DNA from 2 places in the Mesorhizobium sp. B2-6-4 genome. Region 1 is predicted to be linked to the other one. Evidence: predicted binding sites of a transcription regulator. Region 1 holds the regulator's gene; the other holds the start of a gene.
What was found. Region 1 encodes LexA, which represses DNA repair genes until DNA is damaged. Its sites were predicted from a motif close to TGTTCNNNNTGTGTTCNG; they were not measured.
Positions count from the first base shown of each region.

Region 2: a site for LexA is predicted at 1,917-1,934, ahead of recA (recombinase RecA). Genes of this name have one in related genera too.

Region 1 is NZ_VFUE01000006.1:166,501-169,912, forward strand. It holds gene FJ426_RS10495 (ComEC/Rec2 family competence protein) at 1-1,111, shown strand, start outside; gene lexA (transcriptional repressor LexA) at 1,105-1,848, opposite strand; gene FJ426_RS10505 (TetR/AcrR family transcriptional regulator C-terminal domain-containing protein) at 2,301-2,978, shown strand; gene kynU (kynureninase) at 2,975-3,412, shown strand, end outside.
Region 2 is NZ_VFUE01000004.1:826-4,237, reverse strand. It holds gene alaS (alanine--tRNA ligase) at 1-457, opposite strand, end outside; gene recA (recombinase RecA) at 762-1,859, opposite strand; gene FJ426_RS06565 (carbohydrate kinase family protein) at 2,142-3,086, shown strand; gene FJ426_RS06560 (pseudouridine-5'-phosphate glycosidase) at 3,163-3,412, shown strand, end outside.

The DNA of each region.
Region 1 (3,412 bases):
GTTCGCCGCCACCGCGGCCCTGGTCGGCGCCTATGCCGGCTGGTCGGATCGCAAAGCCGACAAAGCGCGGACCCCGCCGCCGCAACGGACCTTGCCTGGCCTGCTGACGCGAAAATTGCTGCTGGCGACAGGTGGGCTGGCGATGACCTCGATTATCGCGGGAAGCGCCACGGCGCTTTTCGCCATCTGGCATTTCCAGCGCGTGTCGCCGCTCAGCCTGTTCGCCAATCTTGCCGTCATGCCGATCGTTTCTGTCGTGATGTTCCTTGCGGTTGCCAGCGCGCTGCTGATGCCGTTCGGGTTCGATGGACCATCCCTTTATCTGATGGGCAAGGGACTGACCGCGATGATCGCCATATCAGGATGGATCTCGCAACGCTCGCCGGTCGACGCGGTCGGGTTGATTTCGCAGCAATCCGTCCTTCTGGTGGCGATCGCCCTGGTCATCGCGACGATGGCCACGACATGGCTGCGGCTGGCGGCACTTCCCTTCGCGCTCGCCGGCCTGTTGACCGTCTCGGACACGCGCACGCCGGACGTGCTGATTTCGGAGGATGCCCGCCTGGTGGCGTTGCCGATCGGCGGCGGCGAGCTCGCGATCAACCGGGCGCGCCCGAACGAATTCACCGTCGATAATTGGAAACGCGCGCTGAAGTCCGAAACCATCGTTGCGCCGGAACTGTTCGACAGCGGAGACCGACAGTTCGACATCTTCGATCCCGCGCAACTTCCGGCGGGAGCGCCTTTCTATTGCTTCACGGGCCTGTGCATGGCCCGGCATACCTCGGGGGCGATCATCGCGCAGGTGGAGGATCGCAAGGACGCCTGGAGGGCCTGCTCCTATGCGGATCTGATCGTCATCAACGACCCCGCGGGCTACGATCCCTGCCACAATCCGCTGGTTCTCGTCATCACCAAGCGGCAGCTCGCTCGTAAGGGAAGTGCCGCCGTCTTCTTCGACCAGCAATCGGCGACGGCACCGGCACGGGTCAGTTTTGCCGTCGACAGGCCATATCGGCCTTGGCACGAACAGCGGAAATTCTCACGCGAGGCAAGGGGACTGCCGCCTTACCGTAAACCCGAAAAGCCCACCGCCGACCCCGCTCAGTAGCGCCTGATCAGGCCGACCAGCTTGCCTTGCACCTTGACCCTGTCCGGTCCGAAAATACGTGTTTCATAGGCCGGATTGGCAGCCTCGAGCGCAATCGAAGCACCCTTTCGGCGGAAGCGCTTCAGCGTTGCTTCCTCCTCGTCCACCAGGGCCACGATGATCTCGCCGGGACTTGCGGTGTCGGCATTGCGGATGATGACCGTGTCGCCGTCGAAAATGCCGGCCTCGATCATCGAATCGCCCTTGACCTCCAGCGCATAGTGTTCGCCGCCCATGATCATGTCAGGCGGCACTGAAATGGAATGCGTCTGATGCTGGATGGCGTCGATCGGCACACCCGCTGCGATGCGACCCATGACCGGGATCGACACCGCTGAAACCGCATCGTCGTCATTGCCGGCAGCGGGCAGACGCGAAGACGTCGCCGGTTTGATCTGCCGGCTAGGGCTGCTGCCCTGTCCGAGGCTGCCCTGGATGACGCTCGGGGAGAACTTCTTTGCCGCGTTAAGACCCGGCGCGATCGAGTCCGGCAGGCGCAGCACCTCCAGCGCGCGCGCCCGGTTGGGCAGGCGGCGAATGAAGCCGCGCTCCTCCAACGCCGTGATCAGCCGATGAATTCCCGACTTGGAGGCGAGGTCCAGCGCTTCCTTCATCTCGTCGAAGGACGGCGGAATGCCGCTTTCCTTCAGCCGTTCATGGATGAACATCAAGAGTTCATGTTGCTTGCGCGTGAGCATGGCGGCCCCCAAAGGCATTGCACGAAGGGTCTGGAACCAGAATCAGAAAACAAACCCAGAACAAACACTATCTGTTCCAGTTGTGTTCCGCAACCATTTAAAGTTTAATGAATTTGTTAAGGCGACGGAAACGAAATGCCCTCCCGCAGCCAGCATCCTGCCAGCGCGGTCCGTCGTCAATGCGCTCCCGGGCCCTTTGAAACTATTTTGGTTAATGGCCTGTGGCCCGACCGGTCTCCACTCTTGGCACAAGCCTGCAAGCTGGGTGACCGGCAGGTGCGGGGTGCGTTTGGGCGGATTAGAAACCCCTGCGGCTCGTGAACGAAACGAAACCAAAATGCCAACTTCCGCCGGAAAACGGCCAGACACCACCACTGGTCGCGACGGGCTACGTTCGTTCGTTCGCTTGACGAAACCGTATAATAGTGTACGGTTTTCGAAGAGGAACACCAATGACCACGCCGAAGCAGGCCGCGCGACGCGAACGGATAGAGGAGGCCGCCTATGCGGTGCTCCGGGAAACCGGCTACAAGAGCGCCTCCCTGCTTGCTATCGCCAAGCGGGCATCGGCCTCGAACGAAACCCTCTACAACTGGTACGGCAACAAGCAGACCCTGTTTCGATCCTTGATCGAAGCCAATGCGGGAGAGGCAAGGAAGCTGCTGGAGGACGCCCTTCACCAGGCGCGCGATCCGCTCAAAACCCTGAACTTGCTCGGGCCAGTCCTGCTGACCCTCGTGACGGGCGACAAGGCGGTGGCGCTCAATCGCGCCGCGGCCGGCGACGTCAACGATACAGGCACGCTTGGCCAATCGATCGCGCAATTCGGCCGCAATACCATAATGCCGCTTGTTGGCGACCTGCTTCGAACCGCAAGTCGGGCCGGCCTGATCGCCTGTGACGATCCTGCCGAAGCCGCCGACATCTACATCAGTCTTTTGATCGGCGATCTCCAGGTTCGCCGGATCGTTGGGGTGCTCGAGGAACTGCCTCGGGCGGAAATCGAGCAAAGATCGCACCGGGCGTTCACCCTGTTCTTGCGCCTCTATGCGGCCAGCCCTTGCCCGGGCGGCAAAACAGCCGGCCCGTTTCCAGGGCGCTCTTCTCACCGAGGAACATCGCGACCATGAGCAAAATTCCCGATCTCGCAGCGATCAAGGCAATGGACACCGCGGATCCGCTGCGTGCCATGCGTGACCGCTTCACCTTGCCCCAGGGGGTGATCTATCTCGACGGCAATTCGCTGGGCGCCGCTTCGCCCGCCGTGTTCGGCGAGCTGCAGAAGGCCGCCACGCAGGAGTGGGCGCAGGATCTCATCCGCGCCTGGAACACCGCCGGCTGGTTCGACATGCCGGTCGAACTCGGCGACCAACTCGGGCGCCTGATCGGGGCCGCCGCCGGCCAGACGGTGGTCTGCGATACCACCTCGATCAACATCTACAAGGTGCTGCATGCGGCACTCGGGATGCGGCCGGACAGGTCAGTCATCGTCGCCGAGGGGGACAGCTTTCCGACCGATCTCTATATGGCCGAAGGCGTTGCCTCGACGCGGCCGGGCACGGTG
Region 2 (3,412 bases), on a different contig from region 1:
GGATGATGCGATCATCGGAAAAGCCGGCGATCTTCTTCCAGAAGCCGGCCGCCTCGTCGTCGGTGTGGTAGACGGTGACGAGCAGCTTGTCCTTCTTAAGCCCGAACTCCCTGGTAATGAGGTTCCAGGCCAACTCGATGGCGCGCTCCTTGAAATAGTCGCCGAAGGAGAAATTGCCGAGCATCTCGAAGAAGGTCAGGTGGCGCGCGGTGTAGCCGACATTGTCGAGGTCGTTGTGCTTGCCGCCGGCGCGAACGCTTTTCTGGGCGGTCGTGGCACGCGAATAGGGCCGCTTCTCCAGGCCGGTGAAGACGTTCTTGAACTGCACCATGCCGGCATTGGTGAACATCAGCGTCGGATCGTTGCGCGGTACAAGCGGGCTCGACGCCACGACCTCGTGACCCTCCTTGCGGAAATAGTCGAGAAATGTCGACCGGATCTCGTTCACGCCACTCATGAATGCTGCCTTTTCGAGAGAGCCGCCGGCCGGACCGGCGGAAAATGGGCTCTGCTTTAGAAGATGGAGCTGGCCTTTTAGCCGCCGCTTGGCACCCTGTCCAGAAACACGCAAGCCGGCCAATTCGCGGTTCACCAGCCACCCAAAACGCAAACCGCCGGCACGGGGCCGGCGGTTCGAAACGCAATACTACAGAACTCGATTACATAAGCTCAAATTGATGAACCGGGATTATGGCCGAACTCGGGCCATAAACCGAACGCTAGATCGCGCCGGCGAACGCTTGAATTGCGCCGGCGAACGCTTACATCGCGCCGGCTTCATCCTCGAACCCATCATCGCCACCTTCGGAGCCGCCATTCTCAAGGAATTTCTCGGCGATCAGTCCGGCGTTCTGCCTGAGCGCAAGTTCGATCTCGCGCGCCGTATCGGGATTGTCGCGCAGGAACAGCTTCGCGTTCTCGCGGCCCTGGCCGAGACGCTGCGAATTGTAGGAGAACCAGGCGCCCGACTTCTCGACCACGCCGGCCTTGACGCCGAGATCGACCAGCTCGCCTGTCTTCGACACGCCTTCGCCGTACATGATGTCGAACTCGACCACCTTGAAGGGCGGCGCCAGCTTGTTCTTGACCACCTTGACGCGGGTCTGGTTGCCGACGACCTCGTCGCGGTCCTTGACCGAGCCGATGCGGCGGATATCGAGACGCACCGAGGCGTAAAATTTCAGCGCATTGCCGCCGGTGGTGGTTTCGGGCGAGCCGAACATGACGCCGATCTTCATGCGGATCTGGTTGATGAAGATGACCATGGTGTTGGAGCGCGAGATCGAGGCGGTCAGCTTGCGCAGCGCCTGGCTCATCAGGCGGGCCTGCAGGCCGGGCAGCGAATCGCCCATCTCGCCCTCGATTTCGGCGCGCGGCGTCAGCGCCGCGACCGAATCGACCACCAGCACATCGATGGCGCCGGAGCGCACCAGCGTATCGCAGATCTCAAGCGCCTGCTCGCCAGTGTCAGGCTGCGAGATCAGGAGGTTTTCGAGATCGACGCCGAGCTTGCGGGCATAGACCGGATCGAGCGCATGCTCGGCATCGACGAAGGCGCAGATGCCGCCCTTCTTCTGGGCTTCCGCCACCGTGTGCAGCGCCAGCGTCGTCTTACCCGAGCTTTCCGGCCCGTAGATCTCGATGATGCGGCCGCGCGGCAGGCCGCCGACGCCAAGCGCGATGTCGAGGCCGAGCGAGCCGGTCGGCACGGTTTCGATCTCGACGACCTGCTCGTTCGCGCCGAGCCGCATGATCGAGCCCTTGCCGAAAGCCCGCTCGATTTGCGACAGCGCCGCATCCAGAGCCTTTGATTTGTCCACTGCCTTATCCTCTACAAGCCGCAAGCTGTTCTGAGCCATGATACATCACCCCGTAGTCGTCAATGAAGGCCGGACAATCCGTAATCCTTGGTTATTTGTACCTTTTTTGTTCTCATTTGGCAAGAGGGATCAAGCATTTGAAAAATAAGCAACATCCTGATTTGTTCTTTTTTTGTCTCACGATTCGGCTCCAGCATGACCCGAATATTAGGCCAGGCTGGTTCGCCGTGCCGGCCTCACGAATCGCTGGTTGTTGCCTGCGAAGCTCCGTCGCACAGCATGGCGCTTGTGCGTGACCGCCAACAAAGGTCATATCGGCGCATGGTGAGATCTCCAAGAGTCCTGGCGGTGGGCGGCGCCCATATCGACAGGCGCGGCCAGGTGTCCGGCGCTTACGTGCCGGCTGCCTCCAACCCGGGCACGATGCGCGAGGACGTTGGCGGCGGCGTCTTCAACGCATTGCGCAGCACGGTGCGGCGAGGCGTCTCGGGCTCGTTGCTGTCGGTGCGCGGCGGCGATGCCGCCGCCGACACGGTTTCGCGCGCCATCGCCGAAGCAGGCATTGCCGACCTGTCCGCGGTGTTCCTCGACCGCACGACGCCGAGCTATACGGCGCTGATCGACCGCGAGGGCGAACTGCTCGTCGGCTTTGCCGACATGGCGCTTTATGAGCTGGCATTTGCAAAGCAGATCCGCCGCTCCAGGGTGCGGGAGGAGATCGCCGCCGCCGATGCCGTCCTGTGCGACGCCAACCTGCCATCGGCGGCTCTGGAGCGGCTGGTGTCGCTTGCCGCCGGCAAGCCCGTGTTCGCCATTGCCATTTCACCGGCCAAGGTCGTGCGCTTGACACCGGTGCTCGGCGGCCTGGCCGTCGCCTTCATGAACAGGCGCGAGGCGGTGGCGCTTGCCGGACTTGACGATGCCGCCTCTCAAAAAACTATCCTCGACGGGCTGAGAAGCGCCGGCCTCGACAGCGCGGTGGTCACGGCGGGCGGCGGCCCGGTGCTGGGCTTCGACCGCGACGGCAGCTTTGCCGTCGTCCCGCCCCCTCCAAGAAAGGTCGTGGACGTCACCGGCGCCGGCGATGCGCTTGCCGGCGCGACGGTCGCCGCCCTGCTGCGCGGCATGCCCTTGCGCGCGGCGTTGCGCGAGGGCGTCGCCGCCGCGACGCTGGCTATTGAAAGCGCGGGCGCCGTTCCCGATTTCACCACGGCGACTTTCGCGCAAGCGCTGGCTCTTGTGCCCGAAGAGCAGGAAATGGCATGAGACCGGCCAGTTCACAGTGCCGCAGTGCCGATCGAGCGTCCAAAAAGATGCGCCGCACTCCGGATTGGAGATCAAGATGACCCCAGACACCGCCCGCCCCTTCATCGATGTCCACGCGCCGGTGGCGCAGGCCCTGTCGGCCGGGAAGCCCGTGGTGGCGCTGGAAAGCACCATCATAACCCACGGCATGCCCTACCCCGACAATGGCGCCATGGCGGCCGACGTGGAAAGGATCATTGCGGACGGCGGCGCGGTGCCGGCGACGATCGCCGTGGTGGCGGGCCGCATCAAGATCGGCCTCTCCGACGGAGAACGCGAATCGCTCG